DNA from 3 places in the Nonomuraea sp. NPDC046570 genome. Region 3 is predicted to be linked to each of the others. Evidence: predicted binding sites of a transcription regulator. Region 3 holds the regulator's gene; each other region holds the start of a gene.
What was found. Region 3 encodes LexA, which represses DNA repair genes until DNA is damaged. Its sites were predicted from a motif close to TCGAACANNTGTTCGA; they were not measured.
Positions count from the first base shown of each region.

Region 1 (3,272 bases), on a different contig from region 3:
GTCATGGTGATCGGCGAGCCGGCGGACCTGGACGGGGTGATCGAGGCGGCGGAGAAGTACTACGCCGATCGCGGGCTGCCCACACTGTTCACGCTGGGCGGGCAGGCACCGGCCGGGCTCGACGGGGTGCTGGAGGAGCGCGGCTACCGGCTCGCCGACCCGGTGCTGTGCATGACCGGGCCGGTCGCGGACACCGGGATCGCGCACGAGGTGCGGATCGAGGAGCGGACCTGGGCGGGCTGGCTGGAGTCGTGGTGGTCGGTCGACGGGCGCTATGGCGAGGGATACGAGACGGCCGAGCGCATCGCCGGCGGGGTACCGGCCTGGTACGCCGCGGTGGAGGAGGGCGGGACGGCGGTCGCGGTCGGGCGGGCCGTACTCCAGGGGGACACCGTGGGTGTCTACTGCATGGCGACGCTGCCGCGGGTGCGGCGGCGCGGGCTGGCCCGCAGTGTGCTGCGCGCGCTGGTACGGCAGGGCGCGCGGGCGGGCGCCCGGTCGGCGTACCTCGTCGTCATGGCGGAGAACACGGCCGCCGTGGACTTCTACCGGGGTGAAGGATTCACCGAAAGCAGTGGATACCACTACAGAATCAAGTGAAAAGCGAACGCGACGGCCCCGGGAACGGCGGCCGCCGCGTTCGTTCGTCGTGCTATGGAATTATCTAGCGTTCTTCTGATCTAGAGGATGAGGGAGTTTCGCTGAGACGGGCGGACTCGTCCAGGATGTCGGCGCCCTTATCGCGCAACGCGGCCACGTGCTGACGCCCGTGGTGGGCGCAGAACAGCAGCTCCCCGCCTACCGGCAGGGTCGCGCGAATGTATGCCTGGGCGCCGCAACGGTCGCAGCGGTCGAGGGCCGTCAGCGGCTTAACGGGGGCGAGAGCTCCAGTCACGTATCGCCTTTCGGGTCACCCCCGCCGAAGCGAGGATCTGGCGTCAGTCACTTGGACAACATCTAACCGGACGAGGACGTTCCCAATCACCTGGTCTCTACGCCGAGAGCGGAATGTGTCCGGAGGTAACGCCGAACACGCCGTTGGTCACGGCAAACGTGCCGTGCTGGCAAGCTTGTACCCGCGTCAGCGGGAAGAACGGTAGGCTGCGCACACGTGTTCGATCGATAGACCCAGGGAGCGGGAGTGACGGTAGTGGAGGCGGGTTACACGGCTCGTCACCTGTCGGTGCTTGAAGGCCTTGAGGCCGTCCGCAAGCGCCCTGGTATGTACATCGGATCCACCGACAGCCGCGGGCTCATGCACTGCCTGTGGGAGATCGTGGACAACGGCGTCGACGAGGCGCTCGCGGGCCACTGCACCCGCATCGACGTCGAGCTGTACGCCGACGGCTCGATCGAGGTCCGCGACAACGGCCGCGGCATCCCGGTCGACGTCGAGCCCAAGAGCGGCCTCGCCGGAGTCGAGCTCGTCTACACCAAGCTGCACGCCGGCGGAAAGTTCGGCGGCGGCTCCTACGGCGCCTCGGGCGGCCTGCACGGCGTCGGCGCCTCCGTGGTCAACGCCCTGTCCGCGCGCCTCGACGTCGAGGTCGACCGCGATGGCAAGATCCACGAGATCAGCTTCAGGCGCGGCGTGCCCGGCGTGTTCGACGGCGACGGGCCCACCGCCAAGTTCAAGAAGAAGTCCGGCCTGCGCGACGGCGGCAAGCTGAACCAGCGCGTCACCGGCACCAGGGTCAGGTTCTGGGCCGACCGGCAGATCTTCCTGCCGGACGCCGAGGTCTCCCTCGACGAGATCCACGTCCGGCTGCGCCAGACCGCCTTCCTCGTGCCCGGCCTCACCTTGTCCGTGATCGACGGCAGGGGCGAGGAGCGCACCGAGGAGGAGTTCCACTTCGACGGCGGCATCTCCGAGTTCACCGAGTTCCTCGCCCGCGACGAGGCGGTGTGCGAGGTGCTGCGGCTGCAGGGCGTCGGCCACTTCCACGAGACCGTGCCCGTCCTCGACGACCAGGGCCACATGACGCCCACCGAGGTGCAGCGCGAGCTGACCGTCGACGTGGCGGTGCGCTGGGGCAAGGGCTACGACTCGGCCGTGCGCTCCTTCGTCAACGTGATCGCCACCGCCAAGGGCGGCACCCATCTGACCGGGTTCGAGCGCGGCCTGGTCAAGACCCTCAACGAGCAGTTGCGCGAGACCCGCCTGCTCAAGAACGGCGACGACCCGGTCAGCAAGGAGGACATCCTTGAGGGCCTGACCGCCGTCGTGACCGTCCGCGTGCCGGAGCCGCAGTTCGAGGGGCAGACCAAGGAGGTGCTCGGCACCTCGGCGGCCACCCGCATCGTCTCGCACGTCGTCTCGCGCGAGCTGAAGGAGCTGTTCGCCAACCCGCCGCGCGGCTTCAAGCAGCAGTTGCGTGCCGTACTGGAGAAGATCGTCACCGCCGCGAAGGCGCGCATCGCGGCCCGTGAGCATCGTGACAACCAGCGCCGCAAGAGTGCTCTGGAGAACTCGGCGCTGCCGGCCAAGCTCGTCGACTGCCGCAGTGACGACGTCGACCGCAGCGAGCTGTTCATCGTCGAGGGGGACTCCGCCCTCGGTACGGCCAAGCTGGCCCGTGACTCGGAGTTCCAGGCCCTGCTGCCGATCCGCGGCAAGATCCTCAACGTGCAGAAGGCGTCCGTGAGCGACATGCTCAAGAACGCCGAGTGCGCCTCGATCATCCAGGTGGTCGGCGCCGGGTCGGGCCGGTCCTTCGACCTGGAGGCGGCCCGCTACGGCAAGATCATCCTGATGGCGGACGCCGACGTCGACGGCGCCCACATCCGCTGCCTGCTGCTCACCCTCTTCCACCGCTACATGCGTCCGCTGGTCGAGGCGGGCCGGGTCTTCGCCGCCGTGCCGCCGCTGCACCGCATCGAGCTCACCAACCCCGGGCGGGGCCAGGAGAAGTACATCTACTGCTACTCCGACGCCGAGCTGCAGAAGGTGCTGCGCGACCTGCAGAAGCGGAACAAGCGCTGGAAGGACCCGGTGCAGCGGTACAAGGGTCTGGGCGAGATGGACGCCGACCAGCTGGCCGAGACCACCATGGATCCGCGCCACCGGATCCTGCGCCGCGTCCGCATCGAGGACGCCCAGGCCGGGGAGCGCATCTTCGACCTGCTGATGGGCAGCGAGGTCGCCCCCCGCCGCGAGTTCATCGTCAACAGCGCCGCGGAAGTCGACCGCGACCACATCGACGCCTGACCATCCCAGACGAACGGCCCGTGGTGGAGGACCTCCACCACGGGCTTCCCAGTCGTAGCCGGAA
Region 1 is NZ_JBEYZF010000026.1:55,692-58,963, reverse strand. Features, by position in the region: gene ABZ911_RS31810 (GNAT family N-acetyltransferase) at 1-600, shown strand, start outside; gene ABZ911_RS31805 (hypothetical protein) at 665-895, opposite strand; gene ABZ911_RS31800 (DNA topoisomerase IV subunit B) at 1,142-3,208, shown strand.
Region 1: a site for LexA is predicted at 1,104-1,119, ahead of ABZ911_RS31800 (DNA topoisomerase IV subunit B). Genes of this name have one in related genera too.

Region 2 (3,272 bases), on a different contig from region 3:
GATCATACGCGCCGCGCCGTGCCCGGTGATGATCCTCACCCGGCAACCGGCCTGACGCTTTGTGTACACGGTGTAACGATCGCCACACCTTGCACTCCTGGCGAACGCTCGCGAAGTACTGTTCTCGGTGGGACAAGAGCGACCTTTAACGCGGACCCTCTCGGACCGGATTCGGCATCTTTTTTCCAATCAGCTTGACCTTCGGCGTCCACCGCTTTACCGTCACTGTCCGTAACCACACCTCGCGGCGTACTGGGGTAAACCCAGTGCCAACAGCTACCGAAGGTGCCTACCCCGGCACCCACCCCCCGGTGGTTCAGGCATATGCCGCAAGGGAGCACAATCTACTGAGAGCTGTACATAACCAGAGCCGGGGGGCCACACGATGCCGTCTGAGTACGCCAAGTCGCTGGGTGCACGACTCCGCGCCATCCGCACCCAGCAGGGTCTTTCCCTGCACGGGGTCGAGGAGAAGTCGCGCGGACGCTGGAAAGCCGTCGTCGTTGGCTCCTACGAGCGTGGCGACCGAGCTGTGACGGTTCAGAAGCTTGCCGAGCTTGCCGACTTCTACGGCGTGCCCGTTTCCGAGCTGCTGCCGGGCGGCGCCGCCCCCAGCCCGCTCGGGCCCGTGCCGAAGCTTGTGATCGACCTTGAGCGCCTGGCCACCCTGCCCAAGGAGAAGGCCGGCGCGCTCGCCCGCTACGCGGCCACCATCCAGAGCCAGCGCGGCGACTACAACGGCAAGGTGCTGTCGATCCGGCAGGAGGACCTGCGGTCCCTGGCGGTCATATACGACAAGTCGCCTAGCGAGCTGACCGAGGAACTGATCAGCTGGGGCGTCCTCGACGCCGAGGCCCGCCGGGCGGTCGAGTCTTTCTAACTGAGGTCATCCGACTCCCCCAAGGGATTTCGGTCACCCCGACTCCGGCGCGAGCCGGCTGCGGCCCCGGACCTTCGCGGTCCGGGGCCGCAGCCGTGCCGGGGGTCGGGGTCGCCGGGAACGGCCGCTGCCGGCGTCTTCCGAGCTGGACGGCTGGCACTGAGTGCGGAGGCTGGGCTCGAAGCGGCTGTGGCAGTCTCACCCGCGTCCTGGCACTGGGTGTGAAGGCAGGGCTCGAAGCGGCTGTGGCAGCCTCTACCGCGTCCAGGGCAGGGCTGTACAGATGCGTGCGGCGGCAGAAGGGCACGGCGCGGGACTGAGGGCCCGAGCGCGGACCATGGGCACACAACGCGGGCAAGAGGGCCTGAGCGTGGATAGAGGCATGCGTGGCGGTGCAGGCACGGGCGCGGTGCGGAGGGTCTGCGCAGCGTGAGGGCATGCGAAGTCGGGGCGTCAGGCGGGATGTGCCTGGGAGCGGGCGAGTCGGGCCGAGGGCAAGCCAGTTAGACCTGAGGGGAGCAGGCCAATTGGGCCTGAGAGCAGGTCGTCAGGCTGGGTGGGCGGTTTGGGGTGTTGGTCAGGCTGGCTGGGGTGGTTTGGGTGTTGGTCAGCCTGCCAGGGGGACGTGGGCGGGGAGAGAGGGCTGGACTGGGACGCCGAGGAGTTCTTCCACGGTGGAGACGAACGTCTCAGCTTCGGCCAGGAGTTCGTCGGCGTCGGTGGTGGTGACGCCGTGGGTGAGGCCCGCCTCGGCGCGGGCGCGCTTGGCGGCGCTCACCGAGAAGTAGGCCGCCCAGTCGGCCAGGCGGGGCTCGACTTCGGGGAGGAGCTCCCAGGCGCTGCGGAGACGGCGCCTGCGGCCTTCCATCGGGCGGGGGCGGGCGGCCAGGATCGCCGCCGCCGCGCGGAGTGCGGCCAGGTGGGCCGACACGTATCGGGTGGCCGGGGTGCGGGCGGTGCCCGCCTCGGCCAGGCAGTTGCGGGAGTCGTTGAGGTGCGCCCGGACTGCGGGCGACAACCGGGGCCCGCGCGTGTCGCTGAGCCTTTGGGTCATCTTGCCAGCCTCCTTCGGGTCGTGGCGGCTCCCGGCGTTTCCACCGGTGAAGCCCAGAATCGCAGGCCCCACCGACAATTCCGCCGGGCGGCCGGACGAGGAGCTTCCCCTCTCCCCGTCCGGCCAGAACACGCCCACTCGTCTCCGCCGACGACGAGGACGCGCCCTTCGCCCGGGGACCTGCCCGCGGGCTTCACATGGGGGATGCGAAGCCCACGACCAGGCCCTTTGGCGTGAGCCGCGAGCCTCACGCCACTGCATCGAACATAATTTCGATCACCCCGAATGTCAACCGATTCAACGAACACAGGTTCGATCATGGCGAAACCCCAGCGGGCTTCATCTGCGCGAAGCTCCAAAACCTTCGGGGGACCGACACCCGACAGGGGGCGCGGCTGAGCAAGCGGGAGACGAGCCGGACGACGCGTCTTCGCCGCCACCGGCGAGGTCCGGCCTGAGCGAAGAACGCCTGAGCGAAGGAGGGCGTCCGAGAGCAAAGAACGCCGGATCAGACGCCCTTGAGCGGAGATCCACAGCCGAAGCGGACCGGGAGAAGCGGGACGCGAACCAGGACGCGTCTGGGACCCCGTCGATGCTAGGCGAAGGGAGCGAGGTGAAAGTGCTGCACGAGTCAGGTAGGCGCCGAGCACGACAAGAAGGCGAGGGTCAGAAAGCGAGGTCAGAAGGCAAAACGCCGAGCAATGGCGAGAGATAGCGGCGTGGGCAGGCAGAAGGGTGGGGGCAGGCGGGAGGGTGGGGGGAGGTTGGTGAGGGGGGTGCGGAGGCTGTTGTCAGGTCAGGGGTTGATGGAGATCGCGCCAGAAGGGCACAGCTGGACCGCCCGCTTCGCGGCCCCCTCCAAGCCGGCCGGTACCTCGGCCACCAGCACCACCACCGTCCCCTCCTCCTCGCTCTGATCGAACAGGTCCGGGGCCGTGAGCACGCACATCCCCGCCCCGATGCACACCGTCGTATCGCCTGAGACCTTCATCCCGAATTCTCCTCACCAGGTCACCGGAAGCCGGTGCACGCCGTAAATGCTCATGTCCGTCCGCATCGGCACCTCCCCCTCCGGCACCGCGAGCCGCAACCCGGGAAAGCGCCGCAGCAGCGCCGGGTAGGCGATGCGCATCTCGATCCGGGCGAGCTGCTGCCCGAGGCACTGGTGGATGCCGTGCCCGAAGGACAGGTGTCCGTGCGCCTCCCGCCTGAGGTCGAGCCTATCGGGCGAATCGAAGCGGGACGGATCCCGATTGGCCGCCGGCACGGAGAGCGTCAGCGCCTCGCCTTCGGCGATCCGGTGGCCGCCGAGCTCGACGTCCTCCAGCGCGGTCCGCG
Region 2 is NZ_JBEYZF010000002.1:260,663-263,934, reverse strand. Features, by position in the region: gene ABZ911_RS04880 (universal stress protein) at 1-55, shown strand, start outside; gene ABZ911_RS04875 (transcriptional regulator) at 386-880, shown strand; gene ABZ911_RS04870 (SAV_6107 family HEPN domain-containing protein) at 1,488-1,934, opposite strand; gene ABZ911_RS04865 (ferredoxin) at 2,731-2,925, opposite strand; gene ABZ911_RS04860 (cytochrome P450) at 2,938-3,272, opposite strand, start outside.
Region 2: a site for LexA is predicted at 2,195-2,210, ahead of ABZ911_RS04870 (SAV_6107 family HEPN domain-containing protein). Genes of this name have one in related genera too.

Region 3 (3,272 bases):
CTCGGCAGGTTCAGGGGTGCTTGCCAGGCGCGCCCATGTCGGCGATCGTTCAGGCGGTTGCCCGTCCGTCCACGACCACCCAGGACAGCACCTCGCCAGTTACCGGCCCGCCCTCGTGCGCCGATGCCCAACTGGCGGCCTTGGTGCCGAGCACGAACGCCCCCAACGCCACGGCCACGAACAGCATTAGTAGAACAATGCGCCCCCGCCGGGTAATCCGCATCGGCCGCCGAGCCGACCCAGCCGATCCACGTGATGAATTCACAGTTCGCCGCACCGAGTTCGTACGCTGCTGTGGCAATTCGTCAGACGAACGTACCGGTTTCAAGAATCGCCGACGCGACCCCACCGGCACCGGAGCTACAGATCGACGAGGCGAGCCCGCCGTCGAACGCGACGCTTTCGCAGCCCGCCGAAGCTTCCGCTGAAGCCGGATCCGCCGCCTCTCCAACCGCCGAACCTTCCCACCAGCACCACGCCGTCGCCCACCACCGGCTGTCAGGTGCTCAGCTTCTGCCGCCTGGCCACGGACCATGCCCACTTGGCGTTCAACCCTCTGCACGGACGGCGTCTCGCACTCTTTAGGGCGGCTTGCCCCGGACCCTCCGAGGCCGGGGGAACTCGCACTCGTGGCGATGGGCCGCGCGGGCGCCGTACCGGAGATCGGGTCTTCGTCTTTCTCCGGTGAGCGTGGCTCGGGGACCAGCCACAGGTGACGCCCCCTGGCTGGGGCACCCGTTTGGGACTGAGCCCTCCGTCGCCGATCTCGCTGGTTCTGGCCTTGGATGCTCCGCCCCTGAGGCTCGGACTTGGAGCCATCCTGCTCCAGAGCCTCGGGATTCTGGGAGGCTCTCCCCTGAGCCTCCTGGCGCTCTCGGTCCCCCCGGGTGCGCTGCTCTCGCGTGAGGTCCGCAAGGAGGGTCAATTGCGTGTCTTCGCTGGTTGTGTGTGTGATTGTGGTCGCTCGCACTGATGACCTCCCGCCACCGTCGACCCAGGAAAAGGTCGAATAAGATCAGCGAATCGAACACGGTGTCGATCGAACTCCCGTACGATGTTGTACACCACCGTGCCAACAATTTCGAGGAAGACTCGAACAATTGTTTGAAGATGATCTTCAACGGCGATACGGTCGCTGTGTGCGACGTGAAGACCACGGACCGGGAGGTTCGCCGGTAAGGCGGGCCGCCGGGCGAGGAGGAGAGCATGAGCGAGCGGGATGACGAAAAGGGCGTCACTGACCTTGCGGTGCGTCGGCGTGACTCTCTGGGGCTGACCCCCAGACAGCGCAAGATCCTTGAGGTGATCCGCGACTCGGTCCAGCAGCGCGGCTACCCGCCGTCCATGCGGGAGATCGGCGAGGCCGTGCACTTGACCAGCACGTCCAGCGTGTCGCACCAGCTGACGGCGTTGCAGCGCAAGGGCTACCTGAGGCGTGATCCCCACCGGCCGCGCGCCCTGGAGGTGCGCCTCCCCGGCGAGCCGGTGCTCTGGGTCGACCCCGACGGCAGAGACGACGAGACCCCGGTGAGCAGGCCCACTGCCGCCTACGTGCCGCTGGTCGGCCGTATCGCCGCCGGTGGCCCCATCCTCGCCGAGGAAAGCGTCGAGGACGTGTTCGCGCTGCCCAAGCAGCTCGTCGGTGAAGGCACGCTCTTCCTGCTTCAGGTCGCCGGTGACTCGATGATCGAGGCCGCCATCGCCGACGGCGACTGGGTGGTCGTCCGCCAGCAGCCCGTCGCCGAGAGCGGCGACATCGTGGCAGCGATGATCGACGGCGAGGCCACGGTCAAGACGTTCAAGCGCAAGGACGGCCACGTCTGGCTGGTCCCCCACAACTCCAACTACGACCCGATCCCCGGCGACGAGGCAAGCGTCCTGGGCAAGGTCGTGGCAGTCCTCCGCCGCCTCTAGCTCCAAAGATCCCGCTCCTGGAGTCACTTGAGCCACCCACAGTCCGCCCGAGTCACCCGCTCGGGCGGACTGCAGGCCCTGTTGGAACACATCCAGTAAGCCGCCTACGCCTGATCCTCTCCAGCGGGGTGCGTATCAGCGGCCGGGCAGCGTGGCGATCCTGCACGAGTCACTCGGCCTGCGGCACTGCCCTCGCCGGCTACGAGCCCTCGCAGTGAAAAGTCGATATTGCGGCGACGCGCCTAGACTGATCGAGTGAATGACTCGTTTCGTGTCGAAGACCTTGAAACCTCTCGTGATGGGTTGAAGTGGACGAAGGCGGGTCCGGGGGTGATCCCCGCGTGGGTCGCCGACATGGACTTCCCGGTCGCCCCCGAGATCACCGAGGCGTTGCGCCGCCGCGCCGCCGGTGACCTCGGCTACCCGGTCTGGCTGGACTCGCCCGACGCGGGCCCGCTCGCCGAGGCGTTCGCCACGCGCATGGCCGTACGGTACGGCTGGCAGCCCGACCCGGCGCTCGTCCGCTCCTACACCGACATCAACCAGGCACTCCAGGTACTTCTCCAGGTGTGCACGAGCCCCGGCGACGGCGTGGCCGTGCACACGCCCGCCTACCACCCGTTTCTGGGCACGCTGGCGGAGATGAACCGCCCGCTGCGGCCGATTCCGATGCTGCCGGACGGCGACTCCTGGCGCTTCGACAAACCCGACCTCTCGGGCTGCCGGGTGCTGCTGCTGGTCAACCCGCACAACCCGACCGGCCGGGTGTTCACCCGCGCGGAGCTGCTCGCCCTGGCCGACCAGGCCGAACGGCACGACCTGATGGTCATCTCCGACGAGATCCACGCCGACCTGACGTACGCCCCGAACGAGCACATCCCGTTCGCGACGATCCTGCCCGAGCGCACGGTGACGCTGACCTCGGCGACGAAGGCGTTCAACCTCGGCGGCATCAGGTGCTCGGTCGCCCACATCGGCATGCCCGCGGTCCGCGAGGCCCTCGACCGCCAGCCCTCCTTCGTGTACGGCTCGGCGAACCTGTTCGGCGTCGAGGCGACGGTCACGGCCTGGCGCCAGGGAGACGCCTGGCTGGAGCAGGTCGTGGCGACGCTCGACCGCAACCGCAAACTGATCGCCGAGCGGCTTCCCCAAGGGGTCGGCTACCGGATCCCGGAGGCCACCTACCTGGCGTGGCTGGACTTCGGCGAGCCGGGCGCCGCCGGTCGGCTGGAGCGCGAGGCGAAGGTGCTGCTGAGCGACGGCGACGAGTTCGGCCCTGGCGGCGAGAACTTCGCCCGCCTGAACTTCGCCACCTCCCCCCCCGTCCTGGAGGAGATCCTCCACCGCATCAGCGGTTG
Region 3 is NZ_JBEYZF010000017.1:149,048-152,319, reverse strand. Features, by position in the region: gene ABZ911_RS25845 (hypothetical protein) at 50-178, opposite strand; gene lexA (transcriptional repressor LexA) at 1,207-1,914, shown strand; gene ABZ911_RS25835 (aminotransferase class I/II-fold pyridoxal phosphate-dependent enzyme) at 2,218-3,272, shown strand, end outside.